DNA from 2 places in the Paenibacillus sp. FSL R7-0204 genome. Region 1 is predicted to be linked to the other one. Evidence: riboswitches for the same ligand, from Rfam matches in the RefSeq annotation. Region 1 holds a riboswitch; the other holds the start of a gene.

Region 1 (5,322 bases):
CCGCCAGTCCATTGCTGCGCGTTACCTGTCTGAAGGGGATGAGGAATCCAAGAAGATTACCTCCAAGGCGGATCGTGCTTCCCGGGAGTTGATGGCCCAGGCAGAAGCCGACTCCAAGAAGATTATTGCTGAAGGCGAAGGGGAAGCTGCCAAAATCTATAATCTGGCCTATGGCAAGTCTCCACAGTTCTATAGCTTCTACCGTACGCTGCAGAGTTATGTGACCACGCTGAAGAATGAGCCGGTCATCATGATCCCGATCGATTCGCCGTATGCGAAGATACTGATGGGCAATAAATAATAGGCTTAACGGAGAACACCCCTTAGGATCAATTGATTCTAAGGGGTGTTTGTCGTGTTACCCGGCTGCTCTGAAGGTTGTTTTTCAGGAAAATAGGCTTATCTGGATACTTCACTTAATATATTTAGTTATATCAATTATATTCAAATCTAAGGGGTGTTCTATTAATGTTGATATTATCCTGGGGTGGGCTTAAATGAATCAGAAGATAAAACGGGTCTTGCTTGGCAGTCCGATCCATCAAAAACCGGAAATTCTGCAGCATTTTCTGAATTCTTTGCAGCGTCTGAACCTTATCAATATTGAACTGCATTATTATCTGATTGATGATAATCGGGATGAAGCCTCCAGTGAACTTTTGCAGCAGTTCGCCCAAAGCGGGAGAACAGTCATTCTGGAATCCTCTGGCTACCATGATGACTATATACGCGATGACAATGCCCATGCCTGGCGTATTAGCCTTGTCTGGAAGGTGGCCGAGTTCAAAAATCAGATGATCCGGCACGCGGAAGCTTTCGGCTATGATTATCTGTTTCTGATTGATTCCGATCTCATTCTTCATCCGAGTACGCTGGAGCAGTTGCTCAGTTCAGGCAAGGACATTATCTCTGAAGTGTTCTGGACTGAGTGGGAGCCTGGGAAATTGTCCCAGCCACAGGTGTGGATGCATGACGAGTATAACCAATGGGAAGCGTTACCGGGAGAAAAACTCTCACCTGAAGAGATCAGGCGCCGTCTGCATGCATTTCTGCTTAAGATGCAGGAACCGGGAATCTATGAAGTCGGCGGACTTGGTGCCTGCACTCTGATCAGCACCCAGGCCATCAAGTCCGGTATAAGTTACAAGAAGGTCCGAAATCTCTCTTATTGGGGAGAGGATCGCCATTTCTGTATCCGTGCAGCGGCACTTGATATTCCTCTCTTCGTAGATACCCATTATCCGGCGTTGCATATATACAGAGACAGTGATCTTGAAAAAGTGGAGGAGTTCGTTCGGCAGTCAACGGCAAAGCCTGGGATGGAGCCAAGCGGGCATGGCGGGGAAAGGAATGATGAAGAGGCGGAGCGGAGTGAGGCTGCAGCCGACTCGAAAGTGCTTAGCGATACGGATTCAGTATCAGCTCGGGCAGTCGGAGTAGTAACGGAGAAGGTGGCAATAGATGCCACCACCCCGCCAGCGGCTTCACGCCGGCCCAAGCTGACTCTCACGATGATCGTTAAGAATGAAGCCTCAAGGTTCCTGCGGCAGATTCTGGAGGAGCACCGCAAATATATCGACGAGGCCGTTATTATCGATGATGGCAGCACAGATGACACATCGGAACTAGTCAAGGAGGTTCTTGAGGGAATTCCGCTTACGTTGATTCATAATCCGGTCTCCCGCTTCAACAATGAATCCGAGCTGCGTAAGCAGCAGTGGGAGGCGGTGGTTGCGACCGGACCGGAATGGATTCTTAATCTGGATGGGGATGAGATGTTTGAACCCGGCTTTGCCGAAGAAGTGGACTCTCTGCTGAGAACGGAGGACTGCGACTTATTCTGCTTCCGCCTCTACGATTTCTGGGATGACAACCATTACCGCGAGGATAAGTACTGGCGGGCCCACCTGAGATACCGGCCGTTCCTGGTCCGCTACCGCGAAGACTTCACCTACCGCTGGAATAATCTCCCGCAACACTCCGGGCGGCTGCCAGAGAATATTTGGGAATTGCCCCATCAACTAAGTAACCTGCGCCTTAAGCATCTCGGCTGGTCAAAGCTGGAATTCCGGCTGGAGAAGTATATGCGGTATATGCAACTGGACCCGGACGGCAAGTACGGCTGGAAGGAGCAATATCAGTCCATTCTTGATGAGCATCCCATTCTGTTGCCTTGGAGCGAACAGTAAGGGCATCCGTTAAGTGAGGAGGGAGCAGAGAGGCGGTACTTTTCCAGCTCCTCCCTCTCCCCGCATGACCCTTTACAGGAAGATCAGCAGCAGTGTACCCACCACGAAGCAGTAGTACGAGAAGTAAATCAGATTCCCCTTCGCCATAATGCCGATGAACCAGCGCATGGCGTAGTAAGTGGCGACCAGCGTGGTGAGGAAGGCGATCAGGTAGGGCATCGCCAGTGCAGAGCGGTTAGGGTCATGCACGATGTCGGATGCGCCCATGATCAGGCCCCCGATACTGATGGGAATGTACAGCATGAAGGAGAACTTGAGTGCGGTCTCCTGCTTCATCCCCACGGCAATCGAGGCGATCACGGTAGAACCGGAACGGCTGATGCCGGGAATCAGCGCTACCGCCTGAGCCAGCCCGACGATGATGGCGTCTCGCACGGTGAGGTTGCCGTCTCTTTTCTGGCCGCGCAGGTTGCGGATCAGCCAGAGGGCTACCCCGGTAATGAGTAAGCTGATGGATACGGTATGTACGGAAGTGAAGACGCGTTCGATCGTATCCTTGAAGAATACGGCAGCAACCGCTGCGGGGATCGTGCCGATAACGATGTAAATGCAGAACATGAACTCAGACCGGTATTTCGTATCGCGGGTCTGCAGGTAACGGAAGAAGCCTGTAATCAGATCCAGGATGTCTTTGCGGAAGATGAAGCAGATGGCAATCAAGGATGCTGTATTCGTTAGAATTTCAAAAGATAGCCCATTCTGCTTCATGCCGAGCAGACGTTGTACGATGATCAAATGCCCGCTGGAAGAGACGGGGATCGGCTCCGTCACTCCCTGTACAATGCCGAGCAGTAAGTATTTTAGCCAATTGTACCAGTTTTCCATGATTTCCTCCTGAATTTGAACTGCAAATAATGTGGATTAAGCCTGCCGTCTCCGGTACCGCTTGGAAAAGACGTACAGCCCGAAGCCGAGCAGGAACAGGGTTGCCGCCGGAAGAATGTAAGGCTTGACAATTTCGTCCACATGCTCCCACTGCGAGCCCAGCTTGAAGCCCAGATAGACATAGATCGATGTGATCGGAAGCATGGCCAGAAAGGTGTAGAGACTGAAGGCAAACACATTCATCTTGGCAATCCCGCAAGGGACAGAGATCAGCGTTCTCACGCCCGGAATGAAGCGCCCGTAGAAAGCTACGCCGTTGCCGTATTTCTCAAAAAAACGGTCGGAGGCTTCCAGGTGATGCGGACGGATGAAAAAGTACTTCCCGTACTTAGCAATCGCAGGTCTGCCCCCGAACCGGCCAAGGGCATACAGCGTTAACGGGCCGAACGTTCCTCCGACGGTTCCGGCAAGGATCGTAAGAATCAGCTTCATGTCCCCCAGATACACCCAGTACCCGGCAAGTGGAAGCACGAGCTCGGCAGGCACGAATTCAAACGACAAGGCGATAACGATGCCCGCATACGACAAATCTTTGAAAAAAAGAATGAATTCTGTAATCCATTGTGTCATAGGTTTCTCTCCCTTCTCAAACAAAAAGCCCCCTAATTAAAGGGGGCAGTTCATACAAACTGTCAGCTCCCTCTCATCTTTGCAAGGCATCCCGGATGCCTCTAGATGCTGCACCGTATATGCTTATAGCATTGACAGGTACAGCGGTATCATCGGGCTATGCCCTCCACCGAACTCTGGATAAGAGTATTATTCAATTTGATAACATTAAAACATACCTGTAACCCATTAAGCAAGTTTGAGAGAGGGGAGAAAATTTGGATGAAAATATGAGAGCGTTATTTCAGCTCAATCTTGAACACATCGCCCGCCTGGCCGCCGAAGACGGTCATGCCGCCTTGCGGCAACCGGACTGAAGGATCTTTGCTCACTCTGGAGTGGCTTACGATCATCCCGTCGGCATCATATACAACGAATCCGCCGCTTGGAGGAGCTGTCACGGTCATGGTTTTGCCGGCAGCTTTCTTGTCAATCTTGAACCACACGCTCTGGCCGCCCGCAGGAACGGTGCTGGTTGAGGCCGGGCCTCCGTAGATCGGCTTCACCGCATCGCCGCTGATATACGCATTGCCGTCGATGGTTAGATATTCTGCACCGTTCTGCTTGGAGAAGGTCAGATCGAAGGCGTCTCTGCCGTTCATGACCGGGATTTCAGCCTCATTGACGGCGGTGTTCTCGTCCACAATCCGCGTCCCGGTGGCGTAGCCTTGTTCAACTTCAATCGTCTTTGTCAAGATGGAAGGGGAGAGGTAGAAGAAGGAATTGATTTTCTCATCTACAGCGTAGTAATGCTTCCCGTCCCTCTGCGCCCAGGCCTGCTTCGTAGAAGCATTCAGCGGATTTGCGTCCAGCTTCTGGTACTCGTAAGTGACCATCAGCATTTGACCGACACCGGGGATAGTCAAGTGGGTGTTCAGCTTCAGATACGTCTTGCCGTTCTTCTGCTTATCGAAGCTCACGGCTGCGCTGCCGTCCGGGCTTGTGAACTGTCCCTTGCCGGTATAGATATACTTCTGTGCAGGAATGAGTCCGCCTTCCAGCGCAGGCAGATCCAGTGCTCCGTCCTTAATGGTTATTGTGGTGGTTGCTCCGACGGTCCCGTATAATCCCGAATAGGCTCCCAGCTCAGCAGGCATAGCCGCTTTGACCGGAGAGGTGAAGGTAGCATCCGGCAGAATCTTCTTAATCTTTCCGGTATCCTTCAGGTAAGCCAGCAGCACATTGGTGGCGAAAATAGTGTTATAGATTGAGCTTCCGCCTGAAGAGAGCACCGCGATGGATATATCGGATTCCGGCAGGGTAATCAGGTCAGCGTGATACATGATGGTATCTCCGCCTTTGGATAAGGCTTTGATTCCGTAATCACCGAACGGTGCCAAATCTACGGCATCCCAGCCCAGACCGTAATTGAAGCTGTTTCTCTCCTCAGGCACCCAGAGTCCGTTCTTGTATTCAGGCTGCTGCATCGCTGTAGCGGAGGCTTTCGACAGAACATCCGGGTGCTTGCCGTTCAGCATCTCGGCGAATGTGGTCAGATCTTCGGCTGTGGAATAGAGACCACCCGCTCCGAGGATATTAGCGTTCTCGGCAGGCAATGCTGGCTTAAGGCCCGGGAAGT
Region 2 (5,322 bases), 3.3 Mb from region 1:
TCTTCCCCGTACGGAGGAAGAGCTGCTGCAGCTTCCGGGTGTGGGAGAAGGCAAAGTCTCACAGTATGGTGCAGACTGGCTTAGCATCACCGCGGCGGCTGAGCGTGAGCATGATTTTCCGCTAAGCTGGGTGAATCATGCCATAGACGAAGAGAGCTTCGTATCCTGGCACTATAAGCAGAAGGAGCTTAAGTACAAGAAGCAGCTGGAGCGGCTGAGACTGCGGCGCGTTCTATTACAGGGGATCGAGGAGGGGCAAGGGATGGAGCAGCTCAGGGCACTTAGCGGAGTTTCCCGCCGTGAAGTGCTTGAAGTATTGGAAGAGCTGGAGAAGGACGGCTATTCGGCCGAGAAGCTCATTGCCCTGGAGCTGGGCGGAGTGAGCTCCGAAGAGCAGAACAATATTTGGACAGCCTATGAACTGATCGGCGACAACTTCCTGAAGCCTGTTCTCTACAAAGCCTACGGTGACAACTTCGTACCTGCTGACGGACTTGATCTGTATTATGAACGCCTGCGGCTGATCCGCATCCGCTTCCGGCGGGAGCATCCGGCGGCGCTTGGAATGGCTGCCCCTTTGTAAGTGGGGGACTGACGGCCTGCATCACTCCCAATCTGCGGTCCTGGTAACCGGAGCTCCTGATCGGCGCAGACGCATTACATACTGGTGACACAGCAACAAGACGAAGGCTCCCCGGGTCCCGGAATAGCCGGGTATACGGTGCCTTCGTCCTTCGTATTCGTCCGCCCTGCTTCATAGCCACTCCTTCTTACGGAAGATAATGAGCATTCCGCAGCCTAGCGTCACCATGACGGCAATGACGCCATAGTAGCCGTACTCGGTGTGGATCTCCGGGATATTGTCAAAGTTCATGCCGTAGATCCCGGTAATCACGGTCAGCGGCATGAATATGGTGGTAATTGCCGTAAATACACGCATGATTTCATTGGCGCGGTTCGCAATACTGGACTGATAAGCTTCGCGTAAGTTGCCCATGAGATCGCGGTACGTTTCGAAGGTTTCAGAGATCTTGACCGCATTCTCATAGATATCGCTGAAATACTTCTGCAGCTGATCGTCGATCAGGCGGAGATCCTTTTTGTTGAGCGTGTTGATAACTTCCTTCTGCGGGCCGAGCATCTTCTTCAGCCAGAGAATCTCACTGCGCAGACCGATGATCTCGCTCAGATGCGATTTCTTGGTATGCATGAGGATGTCTTCCTCCAGCTTCTCGATCCGCGCTTCAATCCGGTCACCGACCGAGAAGAAGTTGTCGACAACGAGGTCGATCAGCAGATACAGGAAGCGGTCAGGCGTACTGACCTCCTGTTCCCACAGTACGGGCTTCAGGACGCGCAGCTCATGGATCTTCTGCTTCGTAACGGTAATAATATAATGTCTGCCAAGGAACACGTTGAGCGCACGGAGGAAAATTTCTTCATCATCGAACCGGATGCTGTTCACCACGATGAAATAATGACTCTCATAAATCTCCAGCTTCGGACGCTGATCCTCTTCGCTTAGACAGTCTTCCACAGCCAGATCATGCAGGCCGTATATAGGCTGAAGCTCTACAAGGTCCTCCACATCGGCATCAATCCAGTAGAACCCCTCGGCAGGGGCGGTTAAAGTTTCTTCAATATTGTCAATAGGCGTAAAAACCCCTGCATTCACCAGCCGGATTTTCATCTGATTCACTCCTTATGTCCCTGGTCTTCTCCAGGGGTATGCTAATTTCAGCACACGGAAAAAATCAGCTTGGCCGGTGGTACTATCATGGATGAAGGCCAAAAGACGGTCCGAGAGCATGAAGAAAAAGGGCTCCCGCCGCCGGCAAGCTGATGTTAATCCTGTGTGGTTGTTCATTCTGCACGCTTATTCGCGAGCCCGGGTCGCCTTCCATTGTTCTCTCACCTCTTCTTTTCGCCGTTTATTTTGAAATATAAGAATGTATAGGTTTCACACGATACCTTATCCTTATATTTCTCGCTGAAACGGTACCGTCCTTTAAAGGGACGGCAAAGCCGTTTCCACTTGGTTGAAACACTTGTCTAGTATAACGCCGGGATATGGCTCTTACAAGAGAAATTGTTTTCTGTCATAAGGCCCCTTCAGCATTGTATGGACTTGACGAAAAGGAGGTTCATGATTTAAAGTGAAATTTAAGAAAAAGCATCTTTCAGATGCTTAAGGTTATTCAACTGAATACAGCTAAATCTTATCAAGAGCAGGTGGAGGGACTAGCCCGATGAAACCCGGCAACCGGCGTGTGAACGCACGGTGCTAATTCTTGCGGAAGCTTTGCAGGGCGTTATTCGTCCGGCGGAAGTTCTCTGGCAGATGAGAGAGGCGCATATGACTGCATGATATGACCTTTCTCGCCCGGGAAAGGTCTTTTTTCGCTACCCTGCTTCAGTACTAACCACCAAGTGGAACCCCATTTCAGTTAAGGAGTGAACAGCAATGCCTATCAAAATTCCCGACAGCCTGCCGGCCAAAGAAGTGTTATCCGGTGAGAATATTTTTGTAATGGATGAAAGCCAGGCCTTCCATCAGGATATCCGTCCTCTGCGGATCGCCATCCTGAATCTGATGCCTACCAAAGAAACTACTGAGACCCAGCTGCTGCGCCTTATCGGGAATTCCCCGCTTCAGGTGGATGTTGTTCTGCTGCACCCCAGCTCCCATACGTCGAAGAATACTTCGGCAGAGCATTTGAAGAGCTTTTACAAAACCTTTGATGAGATCAGCCACCGCCGGTTCGACGGCTTGATTGTAACCGGCGCTCCCGTAGAACAACTGGAATTCGAGGATGTCAACTACTGGGAAGAGCTGAAAGTAATTTTTGAGTGGAGCAAGCAGAATGTAACCTCGACCATGCACATCTGTTGGGCGGCGCAGGCAGGGCTGTATCATCACTTTGGCGTGCGCAAGGTGAGTCTGCCGGATAAATGCTTTGGAGTGTTTCCACATACGATTAGCCATAATAATGTTAAGCTGCTGCGCGGCTTCGATGAAGTGTTCCATGTTCCGCATTCCCGCCATACTGACGTCTCCCGTGAAGATATTGAGCAGAACCCGGAGCTGCAGATTCTGGCAGAATCCGAGGAAGCCGGGGTGTACCTGGTGGCTACGCATGACGGGAAGCAGATTTTTGTCACCGGACATTCGGAATATGATCCCTTCTCGCTGAAATGGGAGTACGACCGGGATATCGCCAAGGGGATGGAGGTTGCCCTGCCGAAGCACTATTATCCCAAGGATGATCCGACGGGTACTCCGCCGGCAGTCTGGCGCGCCCATGCCAACTTATTATTCGCTAATTGGCTCAATTACTATGTATACCAGGAGACTCCTTACGATATCGGGGCATTTATCTAAGAGGTTGACTTATTCTTAATAGAAGTAATTAATCAGGAGGCAATGGAGATGGATGAGAAACTGAGAATTGAGAGCAGACTGGCACAGATTGGTTCGATGGAGGACCCCGCCACCGGGGCCATTAATTACCCGATTTATCATGCGACGGCCTTCCGTCATCCGCGACTGGGGCAGAGTACAGGCTTTGACTACATTCGCACCAAAAATCCTACCCGCTCTGTTCTAGAGGAAGCGGCAGCGGCCCTGGAATCCGGGGATGCCGGCTTCGCCTGTGCCTCCGGTATGGCGGCACTGACTACAGTGTTCACCTTGTTTGGACAAGGGGACCATCTCATTGTATCGCTCGACCTGTACGGCGGTACTTACCGGCTGCTGGAACGGATTCTCTCCAAATATGGCATCAGTGCCTCCTATGTAGATACGAACGATCTGGATGGACTGGAAGCGGCCCGCCAGCCGGGCACAAAAGCCGTATTCATTGAGACGCCAACCAACCCGCTGATGATGATAACGGATGTCGAAGCCGTATGTACCTGGGCCCGCCGTCACGGGCTGCTCACGATTGTAGATAATACGCTGCTGACCCCGTTCTTCCAGCGCCCGCTGGAGCTTGGAGCAGATATCGTGGTTCACAGTGCGACTAAGTATCTGGGCGGGCATAACGATGTGCTGGCGGGGCTGATCGTGACCAAGGGCGCAGAACTGTCGGCTGAAATGGCTGTCCTGCATAACTCCCTGGGAGCGGTTCTCGCGCCGAACGACAGCTACCAGCTGATGAAGGGCATGAAGACCCTCGCCCTGCGCATGGAGCGGCATGAGAGCAACGCCCTGGCTATTGCCCGTTATCTGCAGGAGCATCCGGCGATTGCCGAGGTCTTCCACCCGGGCCTGCCGGACCATCCGGGCTATGCCATTCAGAACCGCCAGTCCTCCGGCAACACCGGAATCTTCTCCTTCAAGGTAAAAGAGGCCAGCTATGTGGAGCCGCTGCTCCGCCATATCAAGCTGATCGCCTTCGCCGAGAGTCTGGGCGGCGTTGAATCGCTGATGACCTATCCGGCGATACAGACTCATGCCGATATTCCGGCTGAAATTCGCGATGCCGTAGGCGTGGATGACAGGCTGCTGCGTTTCTCTGTCGGCATAGAGCATGTAGATGATCTGATTGCTGATCTGGGACAGGCCCTGGAGGCCGCCCGGAGCGAGCTGGAATAAGGCACCGCCGGACCCGCCAGGCTGTGCAGCAACCGCAGAACATACAAGCAGCAGTGCCTTTGGGCGCTGCTGTTTACTTTTGCCTGGGACAAGGTCAATTATCGGTTCTGCTCAGCGAAACATTTTTCAAGAACAGCCGATTGTGATACGATGGGAGAACGGACTATTTTTATTTCAAATTGTATTTATCTCATAGACTTCATAGATGAAGAGGAGGCCGTCAACAGTGAGTGCAGTCGATCTTATACTGGATAAGGCACTGAAGGGTGAACGTCTTCAGTTAGAAGATACGGTCACATTGTTCGAGAGCAATGAAATTGAGAAAATGGGCGCTGCCGCAGATATTATTATGAAGCGCTGGCACCCGGAGCCGGTGACGACATTCGTCATCGGCCGCAACATTAACTACACCAATGTATGTGATGTCTATTGCCGCTTCTGCGCCTTCTACCGCAGACCCGGTTCGGAGGAAGGCTATGTGCTTCCCGATGAGACAATCTATCAGAAGATTGCTGAGACCATGAGCGTGAACGGAACCGAAATTCTGATGCAGGGCGGCACGAATCCGAATCTGCCGTTCAGCTACTATACAGATATTCTGCGCGGCATCAAGCAGCGGTTCCCGGAGATTACCATGCACTCCTTCTCACCGGCGGAGATTATGAAAATGGTGGAGGTCTCCGGCCTGCCGCTGGAACAGGTCATGCGTGAGATTCATGCTGCAG

What was found. A riboswitch is a leader RNA that binds a small molecule or an ion and turns the genes downstream of it on or off. The one in region 1 is predicted to bind S-adenosylmethionine.
Region 2: it holds a riboswitch for S-adenosylmethionine, as region 1 does, so the genes downstream of both, metA (homoserine O-acetyltransferase MetA) here and MKX42_RS10765 (DedA family protein) in region 1, are expected to answer to the same signal.

The regions. Positions count from the first base shown of each region.
Region 1 covers NZ_JBBOCA010000001.1:2,412,677-2,417,998, forward strand. The annotation lists gene hflC (protease modulator HflC) at 1-301, shown strand, start outside; gene MKX42_RS10755 (glycosyltransferase family 2 protein) at 498-2,189, shown strand; gene MKX42_RS10760 (undecaprenyl-diphosphate phosphatase) at 2,262-3,074, opposite strand; gene MKX42_RS10765 (DedA family protein) at 3,111-3,704, opposite strand; SAM riboswitch class I at 3,775-3,891, opposite strand; gene MKX42_RS10770 (serine hydrolase domain-containing protein) at 3,983-5,322, opposite strand, start outside.
Region 2 covers NZ_JBBOCA010000001.1:5,710,581-5,715,902, reverse strand. The annotation lists gene MKX42_RS25020 (HRDC domain-containing protein) at 1-583, shown strand, start outside; gene corA (magnesium/cobalt transporter CorA) at 755-1,690, opposite strand; SAM riboswitch class I at 2,217-2,348, shown strand; gene metA (homoserine O-acetyltransferase MetA) at 2,465-3,382, shown strand; gene MKX42_RS25005 (aminotransferase class I/II-fold pyridoxal phosphate-dependent enzyme) at 3,431-4,597, shown strand; gene mqnC (cyclic dehypoxanthinyl futalosine synthase) at 4,824-5,322, shown strand, end outside.